3 regions of the Streptomyces sp. NPDC031274 genome follow, and region 3 is predicted to be linked to each of the others. Evidence: riboswitches for the same ligand, from Rfam matches in the RefSeq annotation. Region 3 holds a riboswitch; each other region holds the start of a gene.
The links. A riboswitch is a leader RNA that binds a small molecule or an ion and turns the genes downstream of it on or off. The one in region 3 is predicted to bind S-adenosylmethionine.
Positions count from the first base shown of each region.

Region 1: linked by a shared signal. The riboswitch ahead of ACZ5CR_RS17990 (glutathione S-transferase family protein) and the one ahead of ACZ5CR_RS21050 (aminotransferase class V-fold PLP-dependent enzyme) in region 3 are both predicted to bind S-adenosylmethionine.
Region 2: linked by a shared signal. The riboswitch ahead of thrC (threonine synthase) and the one ahead of ACZ5CR_RS21050 (aminotransferase class V-fold PLP-dependent enzyme) in region 3 are both predicted to bind S-adenosylmethionine.

Region 1 is NZ_JBVIHP010000010.1:93,953-101,610, reverse strand. Features, by position in the region: gene ACZ5CR_RS18015 (hypothetical protein) at 1-255, shown strand, start outside; gene ACZ5CR_RS18010 (LLM class flavin-dependent oxidoreductase) at 555-1,682, opposite strand; gene ACZ5CR_RS18005 (NtaA/DmoA family FMN-dependent monooxygenase) at 1,698-3,131, opposite strand; gene ACZ5CR_RS18000 (LLM class flavin-dependent oxidoreductase) at 3,149-4,402, opposite strand; gene ACZ5CR_RS17995 (putative leader peptide) at 4,506-4,658, opposite strand; SAM riboswitch class IV at 4,707-4,820, opposite strand; SAM riboswitch class IV at 5,001-5,145, shown strand; gene ACZ5CR_RS17990 (glutathione S-transferase family protein) at 5,472-6,242, shown strand; gene ACZ5CR_RS17985 (beta-L-arabinofuranosidase domain-containing protein) at 6,230-7,658, opposite strand, start outside.
Region 2 is NZ_JBVIHP010000020.1:23,496-31,153, forward strand. Features, by position in the region: gene otsB (trehalose-phosphatase) at 1-133, shown strand, start outside; gene ACZ5CR_RS28855 (alpha,alpha-trehalose-phosphate synthase (UDP-forming)) at 279-1,661, opposite strand; gene ACZ5CR_RS28860 (DUF7927 domain-containing protein) at 1,773-3,878, opposite strand; gene ACZ5CR_RS28865 (glucosyl-3-phosphoglycerate synthase) at 3,947-4,891, opposite strand; SAM riboswitch class I at 5,059-5,193, shown strand; gene thrC (threonine synthase) at 5,187-6,521, shown strand; gene ACZ5CR_RS28875 (MoaD/ThiS family protein) at 6,631-6,909, shown strand; gene ACZ5CR_RS28880 (cold-shock protein) at 7,334-7,537, shown strand.
Region 3 is NZ_JBVIHP010000012.1:223,208-230,865, reverse strand. Features, by position in the region: gene ACZ5CR_RS21055 (Lrp/AsnC family transcriptional regulator) at 5-286, shown strand; gene ACZ5CR_RS21050 (aminotransferase class V-fold PLP-dependent enzyme) at 393-1,766, opposite strand; SAM riboswitch class IV at 1,948-2,064, opposite strand; gene trpD (anthranilate phosphoribosyltransferase) at 2,150-3,214, opposite strand; gene qcrB (cytochrome bc1 complex cytochrome b subunit) at 3,378-5,009, opposite strand; gene qcrA (cytochrome bc1 complex Rieske iron-sulfur subunit) at 5,006-6,061, opposite strand; gene qcrC (cytochrome bc1 complex diheme cytochrome c subunit) at 6,058-6,867, opposite strand; gene ctaE (aa3-type cytochrome oxidase subunit III) at 6,952-7,572, opposite strand.

The DNA of each region.
Region 1 (7,658 bases), on a different contig from region 3:
CAGTTACTCGGCACCTGGCCCTACGTACCGATTTCAGGCGGGCGGATGAGCATGTCCGGCCCCACCACAGGCCCTGCCACACCAGCTGCGGGCTGGCTTCCAGGTGCCCACGGATACGCCCCAGCCCTACAGCTCGACCCGGCCACGGTCTACACCGTCCACGTCTACGCCAGGGGACGCCAAGACTCCCGAGCCAGACACGAAGCCGCTATGGCCCGCGAAGAGTGGGGCCTGCATGAAGGGTTCGAGGACTAAGTGGTCGCCTTCATCCCGGCCGGACGCCCACCGACTCCGGACGGGAGCTGAGGCTCGCCCCCAGGGCCTGCGTGCGGCGGGAATACCGCGCACTTGAAATACGTGACGGGTACCAGCAGTTCGTTGTCGGGCAGTTCGATGTCAGCCGGGGCCGACCCCGGTCTCAGCCCGCGGCACGGGACAGCTCCTTCACAGCGATGTCCTGCTCGAAGGCCGACCGGCCCGGGACCTTGTCGATGGCCTTCTCTGTCCCTGTCAGTCCGTCCGCCGGACGTGGGAGCGCCCGGCGGACGGACAGGTCACCTGCGGCGCCACTCCTCGGCGAGCAGTTCGTAGGAGCGCACCCGGTCGGCGTGACCGTGGGTGATGGTGGTGATGAGCAACTCGTCCGCCCCAGTGGCTTCTTGGAGCTGTTCCAGGAGATCCGCCACGCGTCCGGGAGAACCCGTGAACTGGGTCTCGGTGCGGTCCTGGACCAGTGCCCGGTCCGCGTCGGTCCAGTTGTGGCGGCGCGCCTCTTCCGGCGTCGGGTACTGGATGGCGCCCTCGGCCGTGCGGATGCTGCGGACCCATGGGCCGTAACCCGCGGCGAGTTCGCGTGCTGTCTCGTCGTCCTCGGCGACGACGACGTCCGCGGAGACGCTGACATAGGGCTTGTCGAGTACGTCGGAGGGCTTGAACGCGGCGCGGTAGCCCTCCGCGGCCTCGAGCACCGTGCCAGGACTGACGTGGTAGTTCGCGGCGAAGGGCAGGCCGCCCCGACCGGCGACGTCCGCACTCTGGCCGCCGCTGCTGCCCAGGATCCACACCTGGATGTCGGCGCCCTCACCGGGCACGACATGCGCTTCGATGCCGTCGTCGGAGCGATATGTTCCGGCGAGAAGCGCCAGGATGTCGTCGACCTGCTCCCCGTAGTCCTGCGCCTCGGCGTGCGGCTGCTGGAGCAGCTTGCGCTGGAGGGCGACGCGGGGTGAGCCGAGCAGGTGCTCGTAGGAGAAGCGTGCCGGGATCCGCAGCCCGTTGGGGGCACGGCCGTCGACGACGGGGGTGGCGGTCGGCGGCGCGGCGGCGGGCGTTCCGGGCGGTCGGCCGCCTGAGCGGCCGAGGCCCAGGTCGAGGCGCCCGGGATGCAGCGCGTCGATCAGGCCGAACTCCTCGACCGTGGAGAGCGCGGTGCGGTGACCGAGCTGCACTGCTCCCGCCCCGAGCCGGATCGTCGAGGTCGCGGCGGCGGTCAGGGCGAGGACGACCGCGGGTGAGGTGCCCGCCACACCCGGGTTGAGGTGGTGCTCGGCGAACCAGTAGCGGGCGTACCCGAAACGCTCGGTCTGCCGGGCCAGGTCGATGGAGTTGCGCAGCGCCACGGTCGCGGAGGAGCCGGACGAGATCGGTACCAGGTCGAGGACGCTGAGCGGGATGTCTGACATGGGCGGTGATCCTCCTCAGTGGTCGGCCGACGCGGGCACGGGTGTGGGTACGGAAGCGGGTTGGGGGAAGCGCACCCCGGCGTCCGCGTCGGCGTCGGGGTGAGCCAGGCCGAGGTGGTCGCGCAGGGTGGTGCCCTCGTACTCCGTGCGGAAGACGCCGCGTTCCTGGAGCAGCGGGACCACGGTGTCGGCGAAGGCGTCGAGGCCGCCGGGGGTGATGTGCGGAACGAGGATGAAGCCGTCGCTCGCGTCGGCCTGGACGAAGGAGTTGATCGTCTCGGCGACGGTGGCCGGGGAGCCGACGAAGGACTGACGGCTGCCGGTCTCGATGACGAGGTCACGGATGGACCACTTGTTCGCGGCCGCGAGCTCGCGCCACTCCCGAGCGGTGGCCAGCGGGTCGCGGTACATCCGCACCTGGGCACGCCCGCGGGCGATGGTGTGCTCGCCGACGTCCGGGTCGATGTCGGGCAGCGGGCCCTCCGGGTCGTACGCGGAGAGGTCGCGGTTCCAGACGAACTCCAGGTGCTTGATCGCCGTGGCGCCGCTGACCTGTCGGCGCCGCACCTCACGGGAGAGCTCCTCCGCCTCGGCATCCGTGTCCCCGAGGACGAAGGTCGCCGCGGGCAGGATGAGCAGCTGGTCGTGGGTGCGGCCGTGGCGGGCCAGGCGGCCCTTGACGTCCGTGTAGAACGCCTGCCCTTCCTTGAGCGTGCTGTACCGGCTGAAGATCGCGTCCGCGCCTTCGGCGGCGAACTCGCGCCCCTCCTCCGAGTCACCGGCCTGGAAGATGACAGGTCGGCCCTGTGGACTGCGCGGGACGTTGAACTGCCCCTGGATGTCGAAGTGTTGCCCCTGATGGACGAAGGCGCCCGCCTTGGCGTCACTCAGGAACGTGCCGGCCTCCTGGTCGGCGACGATCTCGTCCCCGCGCCAGGAGTCGAAGAGCTCGCCCGCCGTGCTGAGGAATTCCTTCGCCCTGGAGTACCGCTCCTCCTGCGGCAGGAACCCGCCGCGCCGGAAGTTCTCGCCGGTGAAGGCGTCCCAGGAGGTCACGACGTTCCAGGCGGCGCGCCCGCCCGAGAGGTGGTCGAGGCTGGCGAACTGGCGGGCCACCTCGTACGGCTCGTTGAAGGTGGAGTTGATGGTGCCCGTCAGGCCGAGGCGTTCGGTGACGGCGGCGAGCGCGGTGAGCACGGTGAACGTGTCGGGGCGCCCGACGACGTCCAAGTCGTATATCTTCCCGCCCTGTTCGCGAAGCCGCAGCCCCTCGGCGAGGAAGAGGAAGTCGAATTTGGCGCGCTCGGCGGTCCGTGCGAAGTGCGCGAAGGAGCTGAACTCGATGTGACTCCCGGCCTCGGGGTCGCTCCATACGGTGGTGTTGTTGACGCCGGGGAAGTGTGCCGCGAGGTGGATCTGCTTGAGCGGCTTGTCCGGTGACTTGCTCATGTCGGGTTCCTTCCGGCTCAGGCGGTGGCGGCGGCGTAGCGGCTTGCGGGGCGGGCGAGGCCGAGGAGACCGCGCAGGGTGTCGGCTTCGTACGCGTGCCTGAAGGCGCCGCGGCGCTGGAGTTCTGGCACCAGGCCCCGGGTGATCGCCGGGAGGTCGTGGCCGACGACGGCGGGGCGCAGCCGGAACCCGGTGAGTCCGGACTGACTCAACTCCAGGAGCAAGTCGGCCAGTTGGGCGGGCGTGCCGGTGAACACACGTGCGTCGCTGGTGTACGGGTGTCCCGCGAGGGCGTCCAGACGCTCCCTGCGGGCCACGGCGGCGGCCGGATCGTCGTCGAGGAACACCACCAGGTCGCCGAAGAGGTGGAGGGGCTCGTCGGCCCGCCCGGCAGCTTCCTGTTCGCCGCGGACCGCCGTGACGATGTCGCGTGCGTGCCCGGCGTCGCGCGGGGTGACGTATCCGATGTCGGCGGAGCGGCCGAGCAGCCGGAACGGGGCCTCGGTCGGGGTCTCGTGGGCGAGCGCGCTGACGACGGGACGGCCCTGCGGTGGCCGTGGGGTGATCGAGGGGCCCTTGACGCTGAAGTGCTTGCCCTCGAAGTCGATGTAGTGCAGCTTGTCGCGGTCGACGAAGCGGCCGGTGGCGACGTCCCTGATCTCCGCGTCGTCCTCCCAGCTGTCCCAGAGCCGACGCACGGCTTCGACGTAGTCGGCCACCTCGTCGAAGAGGTCGAGGGTCAGTTCCCGTACGTCCGGCCTGCCGAGGTCCTCGACGGCATCGAGGGCGGGAAGCGTGCGGCGCCCGAAGTGCGCGGCCTCGTTACGGCGTGCTGACACCTGCACCCGTACGCCCGCGCGGCCCGTGCTGACGTAGTCGAGCGTGGCGATCGCCTTGGATGTGTGGAAGGGCTCCGTGTGCGTGGCCACCACCGTCGGCACGAGTCCGATGTAGCTGGTCAGCGGGGCGACACGGGCGGCGATGAGGACGGCGTCGAGCCGCCCGCGTACCTGATCCGTGCGTCCGTCGGGCTCGGTGAAGTGGGACGACTGGAGCCCGAGCCCGTCCTCGATCGTCACGAAGTCGAGCAGGCCGTGTTCGGCCTCGGTGACCAGATCGGCCCAGTACCGGGCGGTGAGCAACTCCCCCGGGCGGGCGACCGGTTCGCGCCAGGCGGCCGGGTGCCAGCCCGCGCCGTCGAGCGCGACGGCGAGGTGCAGCGCGGCGGCAGAGTCGGCAGAAGAAGCGGAGGAATGAGGCGAATGGGGCAACGAAGGTGATGACGACACGAAAGGTGTGCCTTCCTGATCGACCGTGCGACCGTACGAGAACACCGGCCCCTCGGATCCGAGGGTGCGGCGGCGGGGTGACGGGTCAGGAACGACAGAGCGCGCCGGCGACACGCTGCAGATCGATGTGCGGCCGGGAGTACAGATGCACCTGGCGGCTCGGGGCGATCACCATGACGCGCGGGGCGGGCGCGGGCGGCACGGGCGACAGGGGCGGTACGGCTGACACAGCTGGCACGTCCGTCACCTCCGCCCCTTCCGACTCGGCGGGCCTGGAGCCTCGCCGGTCTCGCGCTTGCGGAACCCTGGACGGGCACCGCCTGGTCCTCACCTGGAGCACCCCGCCGCGTGGGAGGGTTGCCGGTCAGCAAGCCAGGGCTTGACGCTGACACTCGTAACCTGCTCGGGACGTTACGTGAGGTCGTAGCGGTGCGCAATGCCCGTGGATCATGGGCGTTCTCACAGCGTCGTACATGCCTCGTCGCCTGTCTCCGTCAAGTCAACCACCGGACCACTCCTTCTGTTCCTGGTGCGGGCCTTCTTGACGGAGACAGGCACCCGGACTCAAACTTCCGGGGACGGTCACGATTGTCAGCGCCCGCCCGGCAGGGTTCCTGCCCGAGCGGGTCATCGGCCCCGGCCCGCTGGCGGGCAACCCTTCCTCCGCGACGGGGTGCCCCGGGTGACGACCGGGTCCCGCCGTGGCGGCGGGGCAAGCGCGGCCCCGGGTACGACGGGCCTCGACGGCAGGGCTGGTGGACATGTCCAGGGCGGTCGGTGAGGGGAACAGCATCCAGCGGCCTCCCCTGTCCGCGCCCCGGCCCCGCCCTCGCTTCCTGACCAGACGCCTTCACATCGATCTGCTGCGCGTGTGCAGCGCCTCGGTGCCAGCTGTCTGACGTCCGCGCAGCGTCCACACACCAGCGACGCCTCCGGACAAGAAGCCTCATCACTGCGGCCCTCTGCGGCCACGGATCCCCCTCTCCCCCGCTGTGCCACCGGCCCCGCGCGTGCCGCCGCCGGTCGGCGCCCCTCCCCTCCCTGGAGAGCCATGCCCGAGATCACGTCGCACCGTTCCCGTACTGTTTCCCGCCCTGCTTCCCACCCGACTTCCCCCGCGGATTCATGCTCTCCGCGCGACACCGGCCCACGCGACACCGGCCCACGCTTCGCCCGTCCCGCGCCGATCCGCAGCCGCATCGGCGACGACGTGGCGGGCGGCTTCTACCCGGCGCCCCACCGCTACCACCTGTATCTCTCGGCAGAATGTCCGGACTCCTTGCGCGTCTCGATCACCCTCGACCTGCTCGGGCTCAGGGAGTCGGTCACCACCACCCTCCTGGCACCGCACACCACTGCGGCGCTCGACTCGCTGCACCGCTGTTACGAGGCCACCGAGCACCACTTCGAAGGGCCGCTGACCGTTCCGGCCCTGTGCGACCGGTGGAGCGGTCACGTCGTCAGCAACCACACGCCGGACATCCTGCGCGACCTGGCCTGCCGCCTTGCCGCACACGGCAGTGGCCCGCTGCCCGTCCTGCGCCGACCGGCCCTGGCAGCACGGATCGACACCTGGCACGAGCTGCTCGCCGGGCCGCTCACCCCCGCGACACTGGACAGGATCGACTGCCGTCTTGCCGCCCACTCCTACCTCGTGGGCGACGAACTCACGGCAGCGGACGTGGACTTGTGGGCGAGGCTCGTCCACCTCACCCCGGATGCGGCTGAGGCGGCCCGCTCCCGCCCCCACGTGCGCGCCTATGTGCGCCGCCTGGACGACCACCCGGCCTTCTGTGCCAACCACCCCCATCACCTCGTGTAAGAAGCCTCCTTCGCCGTGCGCACCACCTTCCTGCCGTCACCCGCGCCCAGTCGGCCGGCACCCACCCAGGAGTCCACGGTGGCCTGGACATGCTGGACCAACGCGCTCTTGTTCCTGAAGGGAGCGGCCGACCAGATCTCGTCGAGGAGGGTCGTGCCGTCGGCCCCTGTCCCCGTCGGGTTGGCGACGCCGGAGTCGATCGTGCCGAAGACCACCTTGGGTTCGGACCGCTGGAAGTAGGCGTGCGTCGGGTCTTCCGTGCCTTCGAAGAAGGGCGCGAGGGGGATGCCGTCGAGTGTGTAGTGGAGCGGTTCGCCGGCTATCGGCTCGAGGTTGGGGAGCAGGTCGCCGGAGAGTGCGGCGTTTCCGTGGAGAGCGAACCGGAAGTAGGTCTTCGCGCTGTCGCGGGCCACGAGATGGACCGGTCCGTAGAACAGGGCCTGGACTTCCGGCTTGTCGGGGGTCTTCTCCACCCGTAGCCGGAAGGGGAGGGAAACCCGGACGGTGTCGCCGTCCCGCCATGTGCGGGACAGGGAGCAGTAGCTGCCGGGCGCCGGATCGGCCTTCACCTTCTTGCCGTTGACGGTCACGGTGAAGCCGCTCCCCGCCCAGGCCGGTACGCGCAGCCGTAGATCGAAGGCGGCCCTGGATCCCCGGACCGTGAGCGTCGTGCCCTGTTCCCTCGGGTAGTCGGTGGTCTGTGTGACCGTGACGCCCTTCTCCTTCCAGGTCAGCGTGGAGGGGCTGTAGAGGTTGACGTACAGGGCGGAGCCGTCGGCCTTTTGGAAGTAGACGGAGTCCTGGTACTTGGTGGCGCTCTCCATGCCCGTGCCCTCGCAGCAGGTCGTGCCCGCCTTGGGCGTGTAGTCACGCACGTGGCCCGGCAGCAGACCGATGAAGTACGTGACGAGGGGCTTCTCCGCGTCGGCCTTGTCCTGCTTCGAACCGAGGACCTGGTTGTACAGGGCCCGCTCGTAGTAGTCCATGTACGCGGGGTCCTGCTCGTGGAGGAACAGCGCCCGGCTCAGCTTGAGCAGGTTGTGCGCGCAGCAGGTTTCGGCGGTGGTGTCGCTGAGCGTTCCGGCGATGACACCGGGAGCCTTCCAGAACTCGCCGGTGCTCGTGCCGCCGATGCCGTACATACGGGTCGGTACGACCATGCCCCAGAAGTTCTTGGCGGCGGTGAGGTAGCGGCGCTCCGCCGTCTCGTCGTAGAGCCGCAGCAGGCCCGTGAAGATGGGGATGTGCTGGTTGGCGTGCAGCCCGTCGAGGGTGTCGTCGCCCGCGGCGCACGCGTCGATGAGCCTGTCGAGGTCGAAGAGGCGGGCCAGGGCGAGGTGTTCGGCCTGGCCGGTGATGGCGTACAGATCGCAGATCGCCTCCACGATGCCGCCGAACTCCCCACTGGAGAAGATG
Region 2 (7,658 bases), on a different contig from region 3:
CCAGGTGCGGGGCCTGCTGGTGTGCAGTGGCAGCGCGGAGGTCGCGGAGCTGGCGGACCGGGCCGACCTGGTGGTGGACGGGCCTGGGGGCGTGGTGGACCTGCTCGGAGCGATCGCTGCACAACTGGGCTGACCGGCAAGGACCCTTTCCCCCACCCCGCCCCTTCCCGAAAACCGCGCCTGCGCCCCGGACCTACTTGGGGCTCCGCCCCAGACCCCGTACAAGATGTCCTCAAACGCCGGACGGGCTGGATACTCCAGCCCGTCCGGCGTTTGTCTTATCCCAGTGCCCGCAACTGGTCCAGGAACCACTGGGCCGGGGGCAACGCCGTCGCCGCCGCAGCGAGCCGCTTGGTTCGCTCCGCGCGCTCCTCCACCGGCATGGTCAACGCCGAGTGCAACGCATCCGCCGTCCCCGACACGTCATACGGGTTCACCACCACCGCGTCCTCGCCCAACTCCTCGTACGCCCCCGCCTCCCGCGAAAGCACCAGCGCGCACCCCTCGTCCGACACGACCGGCACCTCCTTGGCGACCAGGTTCATCCCGTCCCGGATGGGGTTCACCAGTGCCACGTCGGCCAGACGGTACGCGGCCAGCGACCGTGCGAAGTCGTCCTTCAAGTTGAGCACCACCGGCGTCCAGCCCTCGACCCCGTACTCGGAGTTGATCTCGTCCGCGAGCCGCTGCACGGACGCCGTGTACTCGCGGTACACCGCCAGGTCCTGCCGCGACGGGTAGGCGAAGGCCACATGCACCACCCGCTCACGCCACTCGGGGCGCGAGGCGAGAAGCTCCCGGTACGCCAGCAGCCCCCGCACGATGTTCTTCGACAGTTCCGTCCGGTCCACCCGGACAATCACCCGTCGGCCGGTGCCGACCTGCTCCCGCAGCGCGACGAGCCGCTCCTCCACATCGTCCCGCCGCGACCGCTCCCGCAGGAAGTCCGCGTCGGCCCCGAGCCCGTGCACCCCGATCCGCGTCCCCGACGTACCGCCGAGGACGGCGACGCAGCACTCCGTGAACGCGTCCGCCCACCGGCCCGTCAGGAACGCCGCCCGGTCGGCGCCCAGGATGCCGCGCAGCAGTTGCTCCGCGACGTCGTCCGGCAGCATCCGGAAGTAGTCCACCGGGGCCCACGGCGTGTGGGAGAAGTGGCCGATGCGCAGGTCGGGGCGGAGTTCGCGCAGCATCCCCGGCACCAGGGCCAGGTGGTAGTCCTGGACGAGGACCGCCGCCTCCCCTGCGGCGCTCTGCGCGAGCGCCTCCGCGAAGGCCCGGTTGTAGGTCTCGTACGACGCCCACTGCGCCCGGAACTCCGGGCCGAAGGCCGGTTCTAGCGGCGTCTGGTACAGCATGTGGTGGACGAACCAGAGGACCGAGTTCGCGATGCCGTTGTACGCGTCGGCGTGCACCCGCGCGTCGATGTCGAGCATCCGCACGCCGGGCTCACCGACCCCGCGCCGCACGGCCTCCCGGTCGCCGTCACCCAGCGCCGCGCAGACCCACAGGGAGTCCCCGGCGGAGTCGCCGATCGCGCTGAGCCCGGAGACGAGCCCTCCGCCGCCCCGCTTCGCCGTCAGTTCGCCGTTCTCCTCCAGGGAGTACGTGATGGGGCCGCGGTTGGACGCGACGAGGATCTGGGCGTGCTCGGAGACCATGTGCCGAACCTAGCCCTTAGCGGAAGGGCTCAAACGTACGGCCGGACCCTTGCGGGCCCGGCCGTATACGTTCAGGGAGCAGCGTCAAGGCCGATGTCGAGGCCTGCCCCGCTAGTCCCGCCTGCTCCGCGCCGCCGCCACCGCGAGCGCGCCGAGCACGCAAAGGGAGATCGCGAGGCCCGTGTACAGCATCGTGCCGGAGTCGCTGCCGGTGTCGGCCAGTTCACCCGGACCGCTCGCCGCCGCCGCTCCCACGGGCTCGTTGTGCTGGTGCTGCGGGGCGGGCCGCGCCTGGACCCGCTGCCGCGTGGCGAGGATCGCCGAGGTGCACGGGTCGTCGCCGCCCCGGACGGACCGGGGGCAGTTGCTGCCTGGGGCCGTCACCGTGATCACCCGGATCGCGCCTGCCGTGCAGGACACCTTGACCCGCTGGGTGACGGTGACCTTGCCGTGCGGTCGGACATCGCCCTTCCAGACGTACGTCCTGCCCCGCTCGGTGATCGTCCCGCTGCTGGCGACCGGCTTCGAGCCCGGCGTCACCTGCCAGGAAGCGGTGGCCCCGGTGCGCGTGCTGCCCGAGGGGTTCTTGAGGGTGATGGTGTTCTTGACGTCGCTGCACACCGGCGCGGTCCGCCGTGCGGGCACGTTGCTGACCTTGAGCTTCGGCTGCTTGCGCTCGATGACCGGCGCCGCCCCGCACCTGGGGTCGGCGCTGCCCGCGTCGCAGTTGGAGCGGGGGGACTCGACGTCGACGTCGTTGAGCAGCTTGCCGTCACCGCTGACGGGGTCGTTGACCTTGACCGAGTACGTCACCGTCGCGGTGTGCCCGGCCGGGATGTCGCCGGTCCAGCTGATCCTCGGTCTGGTGTACGAGACCTCGCCGGTCGTCGCCTCCGCGTCGTGCCGGTACGTCGCGTCGTCGAGGTTGTCCGTCAGGTCGTCGCTGAACTTGGCGTTCGGGTAGTTCAGCTTGCTGATGTTCTTCGCCTTGACCGTGTAGGTCAGGGTGCCGCCCGGCTTCACCTTCTTGGGGCTCGCCGTCTTCGTCACCTCCAGGTCGGGGACCGGGACGGAGAGCGCGAGGGCCGAGGGGACGTAGGTGTCGCCCTTCGTGGAGAAGCTCAGCGTCGTGGAGGTCGAGCCGACCGGGATCGGTTCGGCGGCGGCCGGGGCGCGGGAGTTGCCGCCGGTGACGTCGAACTCCTTGGCGTCGATGGACAGGTTGTTGGTCATCCTCGGGTCGAGGGCGCCGTCGTCCTCGCTGATGAAGAAGTTGTTGGTGTTGCCCGTGTGCGCCTCGGTGATGTTCTGGCCGCCCACCGCGAAACGGTCGCCGGGGGTGTTCCAGTCGCCCTCGTACGCGGTGACGCTCGCGCGCGGCTTGCCGTCCGTGCGGTAGAAGCCGTCGACCTCGACGCTGGTGGCGGGCGAGGTGGAGCGCTGGAGGACGTGGCCGCCGTAGACGTAGACGTTGCGGCGGTCGGGCGCGTACTGCTCGTCGGGGGCGTCGTACTTGTAGACGACGGTCAGGGACCAGCCCGCGACGCAGCCCTTGCCGGTGGGCGCCCAGATGTCGCCGACCGCGACCGGCAGGGGCGTTCCGTCGCCGGTGATGCCGTTGAAGAGGCCCGTGATGTCGGCCTCGCCGGTGTAGTAGTGCGGGCCGTTGGCCGACGCCGGGTCCCCGACCAGGTTCGCCGGGGTCACCTTCGAGGGGGTGGCGCCGGCCACGCTGACCGAGGGCACCGCGTCGAGCGGGTCGCCGGGCGAGGGCTCCACATCGGCGCCGGAGATGTCGCAGCGCTTGAGCCGGGCGCCGCTCGGGCCCTTGTACGTGCCGTCGTTGCCGCCGAAGAAGAGGCGCGCGTACGCGACCTTCGCGCCGGGCGGGATCGCGACCCGGCCGGTGCTCGATCCGTGGTCGGGGTCCATGCCCGCGGTGTTGATCCGCCGCATGACGAAGGTGTTGTTGTTGTCGCGGCCCTCGCCCTCCGCGGCGGTGGCACAGCGCGCCGCCATGTCCGCGGGCGTCGTCGGGCAGCCCATGACCGTGTTGCCGATGGTCTTGAAGTCGCCGTAGAGCGATTCGTCGTAGCGCTTGGCGAAGGGATCGATCACGTCCGCGGCGGCCGGTACCACGGCTGCCGCGCTCAGCGCCCCTGCCGCGAGACCGGCCGTGGCCATGGCCACGCCACCGACGCGTCGCGCGCTTCCCATGAACTGTCTGACCCGCATAAGGACCCACATAAGTGGGAAATGTAGACAAAATGCCCGGTCTTGGGTGGTTACGCCACGCGGCGGGCCGTGTACTCCGCGATGCCGGACATCGGCGGACGCTCCTCCGTGTCCACCGAATGGGTCCGCGGTTCGAACCCGTGCTCGCCCCGCTCGAACTGGGTGAGCTCGGGGCGTACGTGATGCCCGAGCGCGAGCCTGACCTGCGCCGTCCGGTAGATCGCCGCCGCCATCCTGCCGAGCGCCTGCCCGTCCTGGTGCCGGTGCTTGCGCACGCCGACGTCGACCTGCGCGAGCGCGTCAAGGCCCACGGTGTGCAGCGCGTCGACGAGCAGGCCGAGCTCCACCCCGTATCCGACGGGGAACGGCAGCCGCTCCAAGAGAGACCTGCGCGCCGCGTACTCGCCGCCCAACGGCTGGACGAACCCGGCCAGTTGAGGCCAGTGCATGTTGAGCAGCGGGCGCGCCATCAGCTCGGTGACCCGGCCGCCCTGACCCGCGGCCCCGGCGAGCGGGCGGTCGTACATCGCCTTCACGAAGTGCACGTCGGGCTCGGTCAGGAGCGGGCCCACGATCCCGGTGACGAAGTCCGCCGAGAACTCCTTCAGGTCCGCGTCGACGAACGCGACGATGTCACCGCCTGTCACCAGGAGCGAGCGCCACAGGACCTCGCCCTTGCCGGGCACGGCCGGGATGCGCGGCAGGATCTCGTCCCGGTGCACGACCCGAGCGCCCGCGTCGCGCGCGACCTCGGCCGTGCGGTCCCGCGAGCCGGAGTCGATCACCACGAGCTCGTCGACGAGGGCGGCCTTCTCGATCAGCTCGCGGCGGATCACGGCGACGATCCCGCCGACCGTCTCCTCCTCGTCGAGCGCGGGCAGGACGACGCTCACCGAGGCTCCCGACGCCCGTTTGGCGGCGACGAGCGCGCTGAGCGGACGGTCGGCAACGGACCAGGAACGCCTGGTCAGCCAGCGCTCGGCCTCTTCCAGCACGGGTGGTTCCTCCTGTGTGTGGCCTACATGTGATCCATCTCGCGGTGCGGACGACTATCTCAAGGGTCCAGGCCGTCGGTTACAGTCTTGAACAACGCGGATGACCATCGCATGTCGGGGGTCGACGCGTCACAAATGCCCCGGGCCCCTGAAGCCCGGCGCCATACCGCTCATCCAGAGGGGCAGAGGGATACGGCCCGTTGAAGCCCCGGCAACCATCCCGCCGACCGCGCACGCGAGGTCTCGGCGGGGAAGGTGCCAATTCCGTCTCGCGGTGAGATTCGCCGCGGGGAAGATGAGGAGAAAGGGCCTCGCCTCCATGGCTGCGCAGACTGTCGGAACATTCGACACCACCCCCTCCACCACCACAGGTTCCGTGGATCTCGGCCCCGCGTCCGGCCTCTCGTGCCGCGAGTGCGGTGAGCTCTACGCCCTCGGCCCGATCTTCGCCTGCCAGGCCTGTTTCGGCCCGCTCGAAGTCGCGTACGACCTGCCGACCGGCGACCCCGAGGCGCTGCGGAGGCAGATCGAGTCCGGCCCCGCCAACATCTGGCGCTACGCCCCGCTGCTGCCCGTCCCCGCGGACGTCGCCGAGAAGCCGAACATCAACCCCGGCTGGACCCAGCTCGTCAAGGCCGACAACCTCGCCCGTGAGCTCGGCGTCGAGCAGGGCAAGCTCTTCGTCAAGGACGACTCCGGGAACCCGACGCACTCCTTCAAGGACCGCGTCGTCGCGCAGGCCATCGAGGCGGCGCGCGCCTTCGGCTTCACCACCCTCTCCTGCTCCTCCACCGGCAACCTCGCCGGTGCCGTGGGTGCCGCCGCGGCCCGCGCCGGCTTCCGCTCGTGCGTGTTCATCCCGCACGACCTGGAGCAGGGCAAGGTCGTCATGGCCGCGGTCTACGGCGGCGAGCTCGTCGGCATCGAGGGCAACTACGACGACGTGAACCGCTTCTGCTCCGAGCTCATCGGCGACCCGCTGGGCGAGGGCTGGGGCTTCGTCAACGTGAACCTGCGGCCGTACTACGGCGAGGGCTCCAAGACCCTCGCGTACGAGATCTGTGAGCAGCTCGGCTGGCAGCTGCCCGACCAGCTGGTCATCCCGATCGCGTCGGGCTCGCAGCTCACGAAGATCGACAAGGGCCTCAAGGAGCTCACCAAGCTGGGCCTCGTCGAGGACAAGCCCTACAAGATCTTCGGTGCGCAGGCCGAGGGCTGCTCGCCGGTGTCGACCGCCTTCAAGGCCGGGCACGACGTCGTACGCCCTCAGAAGCCGGACACCATCGCCAAGTCCCTCGCCATCGGCAACCCTGCCGACGGGCCGTACGTCCTGGACATCGCCCGTCGCACGGGCGGCGCGGTGGAGGACGTGAACGACGAGCAGGTCGTGGACGCGATCAAGCTGCTTGCGCGGACCGAGGGGATCTTCGCGGAGACCGCCGGTGGCGTGACGGTCGGCGTCACGAAGAAGCTTCTTGAGGCGGGGCTCATCGACCCCACTCTCACCACGGTCGTGTTGAACACGGGTGACGGCCTCAAGACCCTCGACGCTGTTGCCGAGACGTCTCAGGCGACTGCGACGATCAAGCCCAGCCTCGACGCGTTTCGCGCCGCGGGTCTTGCCGATTAATCGCCGTAGGGCCTGATCGCCGTCGTCGAACGGCGGTCGTGGTCCGTCCTCGCGCAGTTCCTCGCGCCCCTGACGGGGCGCTTCCTCCCCGTATCAAGAGGTGAATTCCATGAGCGTCAACGTTCGCATTCCCACCATTCTTCGCACCTACACCGGCGGCAAGTCCGAGGTCGCCGCCGAGGGCGCCAACCTCTCCGAGGTCATTGCCGATCTTGAGGCCAAGCACGCCGGTATCGCGGCCCGTGTCCTTGACGACCAGGGCAAGCTGCGGCGCTTCGTGAACGTGTACGTGAACGACGACGACGTCCGTTTCGAGCAGGGCCTTGAGACCGCGACGCCGGACGGCGCCGGCGTCTCGATCATTCCCGCCGTCGCGGGCGGTTGCTGAATCCGCCTGAAAGCACGCAGCGTCACCTCTATTGCCCCCTCCGCGAGAGAAGCGGAGGGGGCAATTCCATGTGGTTGAGCGCGGTACAGTTGGGAAGCAAGCTTCGCTTTTGGCGTCGAGCGCGTAGACGAAGTCGGCCCCGGGCCGACAAGAAGTAGCCAAAGCGCCTTGCCCTTTTGAGTCTATTGCGGCATTTGCCCGGCCCGACTTGCCCTGAACTCCGGCAAATTCTCCGCATATTTCCGATCGCGCGTGCCCAGAATTCTCGTCCGATTGACCTGTTGCAGAGGGCAGTTGGGCAGATACATTCAGCGGCGGTCGACGCGTTCCGGCGCACGCCTCCACAACCCATTGGGGGGGTGAGGTCTGACCCGGGCCCGCGAAGTGCGGGTCCGTGCAAGGGCCAGTAATAGGGGAGTTAGGCATGGCTCAGGGCACCGTCAAGTGGTTCAACGCGGAGAAGGGGTACGGCTTCATCGCGGTCGACGGTGGTGCGGATGTTTTCGTCCACTACAGCGCGATTCAGATGGACGGTTACCGCACCCTTGAAGAAGGTCAGCGAGTGGAGTTCGAGATCTCGCAGGGCCAGAAGGGTCCACAGGCGGACATGGTCAAGCTCGCCGTCTGATCTCGGCGCGATCGGCCAGCGACTTAGCGAGTGACGAGGGGCCCGTATCCCGACAGGGGTACGGGCCCCTCGTGCGTACGCCCCCGGATGTGCGCCCCCCATGTGTCTGGGATCCGTGAGA
Region 3 (7,658 bases):
AGCCGTGATCACCGCGATCGTGCTCATCAAGACCAGCGTGGACCGGATCCCGGAGATCGCCGAGTCGATCGCCGCCCTCGACTGCGTCAGCGAGGTCTTCTCCGTGACCGGCACGTACGACCTGATCGCGATGGTGCGTGTCGCGCACCACGACGACCTGGCCGACGTCATCCCCGGCAAGATCAGCAAGATCCCGGGTGTGGAGGGCACGGACACGCATGTCGCGTTCCGCACGTACTCCCAGCACGACCTCGAAGCGGCGTTCGCCATCGGCCTCGACTCCTGAGCCGTCGCGGGGTGCTGAACTCGCCGGGTACCGGTCCCGCCGAGTGCCGGACGGGCGTTTCCGCATCTCGGAGCCGGTCTCGCGGCGCCCGGCCCCTTTCACCGCCTCAGGCGGCCGTGGTGTCCGGCACGCAGCGGCCTTCCTCCGTGCGGTAGTTCCAGCGCGCGCCGTCCGCCACCAGCTCCCGCACGGCGCGCACGAAACGCTCCACGTGCTCGTCGGGGGTGCCCGCGCCGAAGCTCACGCGGATCGCGTTCAGCGACTTCTCGCCGGGCGCGGCCTCGGGGGCACCGCACTCGCCCTGGGTCTGCGGGTCGCTGCCGAGCAGGGTGCGCACCAGCGGGTGGGCGCAGAAGAGGCCGTCGCGTACGCCGATTCCGTACTCGGCGGAGAGCGCGGCGGCGAAGTGCGAGCTGTTCCAGCCCTCTACGACGAAGGAGATGACGCCGACGCGCGGCGCGTCGTCACCGAAGAGCGAGAGCACCTTCACGGCGGGCACATCGGCGAGGCCCTCCTTCACCTTCGCGATGAGGTGGCGCTCGCGGGCGACGAGCTCGTCGAAGCCCGCCTCGGTCAGCGCCTTGCAGGCGGAGGCGATCGAGTACACGCCGATGACGTTCGGCGAACCGGCCTCGTGCCGCGCGGCGGTGTCGTGCCACTCCACGTCCACCCCGCCGTCCGTACGCCGCGCGACCTTGCGCGAGGCGCCGCCGCCCGCGAGGTAGGGCTCGGCCGCCCGCAGCCAGTCGGAGCGGCCCGCGAGGACGCCCGAGCCGAAGGGCGCGTACAGCTTGTGACCGGAGAAGGCGACCCAGTCGACGTCGAGCTCGTCGATGGAGACGGGGTGGTGGGGCGCGAGCTGCGCGGCGTCGAGGACGATGCGGGCGCCGTGCGCGTGGGCGGCGGCGGCGAGCTCCTTCACCGGCCACAGCTCACCGGTGACGTTCGAGGCGCCGGTCACGCAGACCAGGGCGGGCCCGTGGGGGTCGCGGTCGGCGAGAGCGCGCTCCAGGGTGGCGACGGCCTGCTCGGCGGTGCGCGGGGCGTTCAGGTACGTCACGCGGGCGTCGCGCCACGGCAGGAGCGAGGCGTGGTGCTCGGTCTCGAAGACGAAGACCTGGCAGTCGGCGGGCAGGGCGGCGGCGAGCAGGTTCAGCGAGTCGGTGGTCGAGCGCGTGAAGACGACCTGGTCGTCCTCGCGGCAGCCGAGGAACTCGGCGACCGTGGCACGGCTGTTCTCGAAGAGGTCGGTGGAGAGCTGCGAGAGGTATCCGGCACCCCGGTGCACGCTGCCGTAGTACGGCGCGTACGCGGCCACGTCGTCCCACACGCGCTGCAACGCCGGAGCGCTCGCCGCGTAGTCGAGCGCCGCGTAGGTCACTTCGCCGCCGGTGACGAGCGGCACGGTGACGTCACGGCCGAGGACGGGCAGCGGCTCGGCACAGACGGATCGGTCGGCGACAGCGGTGGGGACAGACATGGCGAACTCCCGTGGGAAGGCAGGCGAGTTCACTGCGAGGGCGCACGTACGGCGCTGCAGTGATGAAAGAAAAGGGGGGTGCGGAAAAGGGGCCGGAAAGCCCTATCGCATTCGCTTGCTCACGAGACTGCTCCCTTGAGGACCAGGACCCCAGGGGTATGACACTCATCGAGTGCGCAGGGGTCCGCGCTTGCCATACGCCTTGCTGCGTACGGCCTGGTCTTCACCCGGGGCACCCCGCCACGGACGGAGGGTTGCCGGACAGCGAGCCGGGGCCTAATCGCTGTCACTCATGACCTGCGCAGCATCTTGCCACACGATCTTCCCGGTGCACACCGCAGTCCGCGATACGGACTGCGGTGTGCGCCACACTCACGCCACGCTCACCTGTTGCTGGCCGCCACCCAGCGCTCCAGGGACTTCTTCGCGGCCCCGGAGTCGATCGACTCCGCCGCCCTGGCGATACCGGCGCCGATCTGCTCCACGAGGGTCCCCTCGCCCGGCGAGAGGGCCACCAGGGCCGCCGCCGTGTTGAGCAGCACGGCGTCCCGCACAGGGCCGCTCTCACCGTCCAGGAGGCGCAGCGCCACCTCGGCGTTGTACGAGGCGTCAGCGCCCCGCAGCGCCTCCACGGGGACCAGGTCGATGCCGACGTCCCGCGGGTCGAAGGCCTCCTCCCGCACGACGCCGTCCCGCACGACCCAGACCCGCGACGTCGCCGTGGTCGTCAGCTCGTCGAGCCCGTCGTCGCCGCGGAAGACGAGGGACGAGTGCCCGCGCTCGGCGAAGACCCCGGCCACGATGGGCGCCATCCGCGCGTCGGCGACCCCGACCGCCTGGGCCCGCACCTTGGCGGGATTGGTGAGCGGACCCAGGGCGTTGAAGACGGTCCTGATCCCCAGCTGGCTGCGCGCCCCACCGGCGTGTCGCAGGGCCGGGTGGAACTTCACGGCGAAACAGAAGGTGATCCCGGCTTCCTCGGCCACCTCGACGACCCGCTTCAGCGGAAGCTCCAGATTCACCCCGAGCTTCTCCAGGACGTCGGAGGCGCCCGAGGCACTGGAGGCGGCGCGGTTGCCGTGCTTGACGACCTTCGCACCCGCGCCGGCGGCCACGATCGCGGACATCGTGGAGATGTTGACGGTCTTGGCCCCGTCGCCGCCGGTGCCGACGATGTCGACCGTCTGGCCCGGCACCTCGATCACATTGGCGTGTTCGTACATCGTGCGTACGAGGCCGGAGATCTCCTCCACGGTCTCGCCCTTGGCGCGCAGCGCGACCACGAAGCCCGCGATCTGCGCGTCGGACGCCTCACCGCGCATGATGCGGTCCATGGCCCACGCCGTGTCATCGGTGCTCTGGTCGCGTCCCTCAAGAAGACCGTTCAGCACACCGGGCCAGGAACGGGCCGCCGCGGTGTTGCCTCCTGCGGGGGTCACAGCGCTCATCTGCCGCTCCTGGGTTCGTATAGGCGTAGGACAGGAACACCTTATCCAGCCCTGGGGACGGCAAAGAGCCCCGTCCATGCACTGGATGCAGGGGACGGGGCTCTCGCCGTGGCGACCTTGTGGTCAGTACCTCAGTACTTCAATGCCGCAGAGCGTCAGGGGATCAGTGGTGGCCGTGGCCGCTCGTGATCTCCTTGTACTCCTCGGTGGTGGGCTTGGGGATCTGGTTGTCCTCCCCGTAGTAGCCCTTGGAGAGCTTGGCCCGGAGCTTCTGCGGCCCGCTCACCTTGCGCTCGACACCGTTCTCGTCGACCGCGGGGCCGATCTCGACCGGCGCGTACTGCTCGTGCGCGGTGAGCGTGTGCAGCTGCTCCTGGTTGAGCGGCTCGTGGACCTCGATGAACTCACCGTGCGGCAGGCGCTTGATGATGCCCGACTCGCGGCCGTGCAGGACCTTGTCCTTGTCGCGCCGCTGCAGACCCAGGCAGATCCGCTTGGTGGCGATGAAGGCGAGGACCGGTGCCACGAAGAAGGCAATGCGCACGAACCAGGTGATCGAGTTGATCGACAGGTGGAAGTGCGTGGCCCAGAGGTCGTTTCCACCACCGACGAGCAGCACGAAGTACCAGGTGATCCATGCGACACCGAAGGCCGTACGGGTCGGGACGTTGCGCGGGCGGTCCAGGATGTGGTGCTCGCGCTTGTCGCCGGTGACCCAGGACTCGATGAACGGATAGACCGCGATCGCGACCAGGACCAGCGGGAAGATGATCAGCGGGATGAACACACCCAGGACGAGCGTGTGACCCCAGGCGTTGATCTCCCAGCCCGGCATGACACGGATCAGACCCTCGGAGAAGCCCATGTACCAGTCGGGCTGGGCTCCGGTGGAGACCTGGTCCGGCCGGTAGGGGCCGATCCCCCAGATCGGGTTGATCGTGGCGATCGCAGAGACGGCGACGATGACACCGAAGACCAGGAAGAAGAAGCCTCCGGCCTTCGCCATGTAGACGGGCAGCAGCGGCATGCCGACGACGTTGTTGTTCGTCTTGCCGGGACCCGCGAACTGCGTGTGCTTGTGGTAGAAGACCAGGATCAGGTGCGCCACCACGAGGCCGAGCATGATGCCCGGCAGCAGCAGGATGTGCACCGAGTAGAACCGGGCCACGAAGTCGCCGCCGGGGAACTCCCCGCCGAACAGGAACATCGAGAGGTACGTGCCCACGATCGGCACGGACAGGATCGCGCCCTGCATGAAGCGCACACCGGTACCGGAGAGCAAGTCGTCAGGGAGCGAGTAACCGGTGAAGCCGGTGAACATGCCCAGGACGAACAGCAGGAAGCCGAAGACCCAGTTGACCTCGCGCGGCTTGCGGAAGGCACCCGTGAAGAAGACGCGCATCATGTGCACGAACATCGCCGCGAGGAAGATCAGCGCCGCCCAGTGGTGGATCTGCCGGATCAGCAGACCACCGCGCACATCGAAGCTGATGTGCATGGTCGAGTTGAACGCCTCGGACATCAGCTGGCCCTGCAGCGGGATGTAGCTGCCGTGGTACTCCACCTCGTTCATCGACGGGTGGAAGAACAGGGTCAGGTACACACCCGTGAGGATGATGATGATGAAGCTGTAGAGGCAGATCTCACCGAGCATGAAGGACCAGTGGTCCGGGAAGATCTTGCGCATGTTGGCCTTGGCCAGGGAGTAGATCCCCAGGCGGCCGTCGGCCCAGTCGGCGACCCGCTCACCGGCGGGCGCCTCCTTCTTACGGTTGTCGTTCGCCGTAGTGCTCATCCGCGCTCCCAGAATGCAGGACCGACGGGCTCGGCGAAGTCGCCGAGCGCCTCGAGGTAGCCCTCTTCGTTCACGGCGATGCGCAGCTGCGGCAGCGCGTGACCGGCCGGGCCGAAGATCACTCGGGCACCGTCGGAGAGGTCGAAGGTGGACTGGTGGCACGGGCAGAGGACGTGGTGCGTCTGCTGCTCGTACAGGGAGATCGGGCAACCGACGTGGGTGCAGATCTTCGAGTAGGCGACGACACCTTCGTGCGACCACTCGAGCTCTTGCTTGTCCTTGATGTCCGCCGGCTGAATCCGGACGATCATCAGGGCCGCCTTGGCGATCTCCTTCTGGAAGTCGTGATCGTGCTCCTCCAGGCCCTCGGGCTTGGCGAAGGTCAGCGAGCCGACCTGGACGTCCGACGGACGCAGCGGCTCGTTCGTGTTCATGTTCACGAGCAGCTTGCCCTTGGACCACAGCGTGTGCCGCAGCTTGTCCTCGGGCAGCGGACCGAGGTCACGCAGCAGGACGACGCCGGAGAGCGGCACCATGGCGAGCGCGCCGAACATCGTGTTGCGGATCAGCTTGCGCCGGCCGAACTGCGACTCCGCGGCACCGGCCTTGAAGTCGGCCATGACCTTGGCCTTGACCTCGGGCTCGGCCTCGATCGGGTGTCGCTCGTCGGCGACCTCCACGTCGGACATCAGGGTGCGGGCCCAGTGGACCGCGCCCGCGCCGATGCAGAAGAGCGCCACGCCCAGGGTCATGCCCAGGGAGAAGTTCAGCGCACTGATGTGGCCGATCGGGAAGATGTAGACGCGCTTGTCGACCGGGAAGGCCACGTACGAGGCGATGAAGCCGATCGTGGCCAGCATCGACAGCGTGAACAGGAAGGCGACCGCACGCTCGGAACGCCTGGCGGCCCGCTCGTCGATGTCCTGGACACGATGCTCGTGGGGCGGAAGCCCCGGGTCGGCGAACGGGTTCTCGTCCGCTACCGCCACCGAGCCGTGCTCGGTCTCCTGCACGCTGGGCAGGTTCTCTTCTGGATTCTCTTTGCTACTCATGACTTCTTGGCCTTTGCGGTCCGAGCGGCGACCCACACGGCGACCGCGATCAGCGTGCCGAGACCGAAGATCCAGCCGAACAGGCCTTCACTGACCGGACCCAGGCCACCCAGCTTGAGACCGCCAGGGCTCTCGGTCTGTTCGCCGTTGACCGCGTCGAGGTACGCGATGATGTCCTTCTTGTTCTTCTCCGGCATCGTCGTGTCGGGGAAGGACGGCATGTTCTGCGGGCCGGTCTGCATGGCCTCGTAGATGTGCTTCGGGGAGACATCCTCCAACGAAGGGGCGAACTTGCCCTTCGTCAACGCGCCGCCCTCACCGGTGAAGTTGTGGCACTGCGCGCAGTTGGTGCGGAACAGCTCGCCACCCTTGGCGATGTCCGCCCCGTCCGGGCTGTACTGCTTCTCGGTGGGAACGGTCGGGCCCGCGCCCAGCGAGGCGATGTACGCCGCGAGCTGGTCGATCTGGGCCTGGTTGTAGATGGCCTTCTTCTTCGGCGCCTGGGCGCCCGGCTGCTGCAGCGGCATGCGGCCGGTGCTGACCTGGAAGTCGACGGCGGCTGCGCCGACGCCCACCAGGCTAGGACCGTCGGAGGACCCCTGACCGCCGGTTCCGTGGCAGCTGGAGCAGCCCACGGAGTACAGCTTCTTGCCCTCGTCGATGGCGAGGGACTGGGCGGTGTCGTCGGCCTGCGCCTTGTCCGCTGGTGCGAACGCGGCGTACAGCCCCCCGGTGGCCGCCAGCGCGAGGAGTAGGACGACGACCGCCGCCAGCGGGTGGCGTCGTCGTGCGGAGAGCTTTTTCACGGATTACCCCGGTGTCAGGATCTTCTGCGTCGATGCTTCTGGAATGAGTCGGAACGTCGGGCCCGTCGTGAGCCCGGCATCCGTTTACTTGATCATGTAGATCGTGGCAAAGAGACCGATCCAGACAACATCGACGAAGTGCCAGTAGTAGGACACGACGATGGCTGCGGTCGCCTGCTCATGGGTGAACCTCTTGGCCGCATACGTCCTGCCGAGGACCAACAGGAAGGCGATGAGCCCGCCTGTCACGTGCATGCCATGGAAGCCGGTGGTCAGGTAGAAGACCGAGCCGTACGGGTCGGACGAGAGCGAGAGGCCCTCGTGCTTGACCAGCTCGGTGTACTCGTACACCTGACCACCAATAAAGACCGCACCCATGATGAAGGTGACGATGAACCACATCCGGAGCTTCTTCACGTCACCACGCTCAGCGGCGAACACGCCTAGCTGACACGTGAGAGAGGAGAGCACCAGGATCGTGGTGTTCGTCGCCGAGAACGGGAAGTTCAGCGCGGACGCCATTTCCTTCCAGTGCTCAGGTCCTGTCACCGATCGCAGGGTGAAGTACATCGCGAAGAGGGCCGCGAAGAACATCAGCTCGGAACTGAGCCAAATGATGGTTCCGACGCTGGTGAGGTTCGGCCGATTGACCGGCGGGTGCGCGTGCCCGGTATCTACTGTCGTTGCTGTCGCCACGACCGACATTATGTCGGTCGCTTATCCCGCCCTCACCCCGGGGGGTGCCGTTCGGAGTGTCTGAGGGGTGTGTCCTGCCCGTATGGCCCATCGAA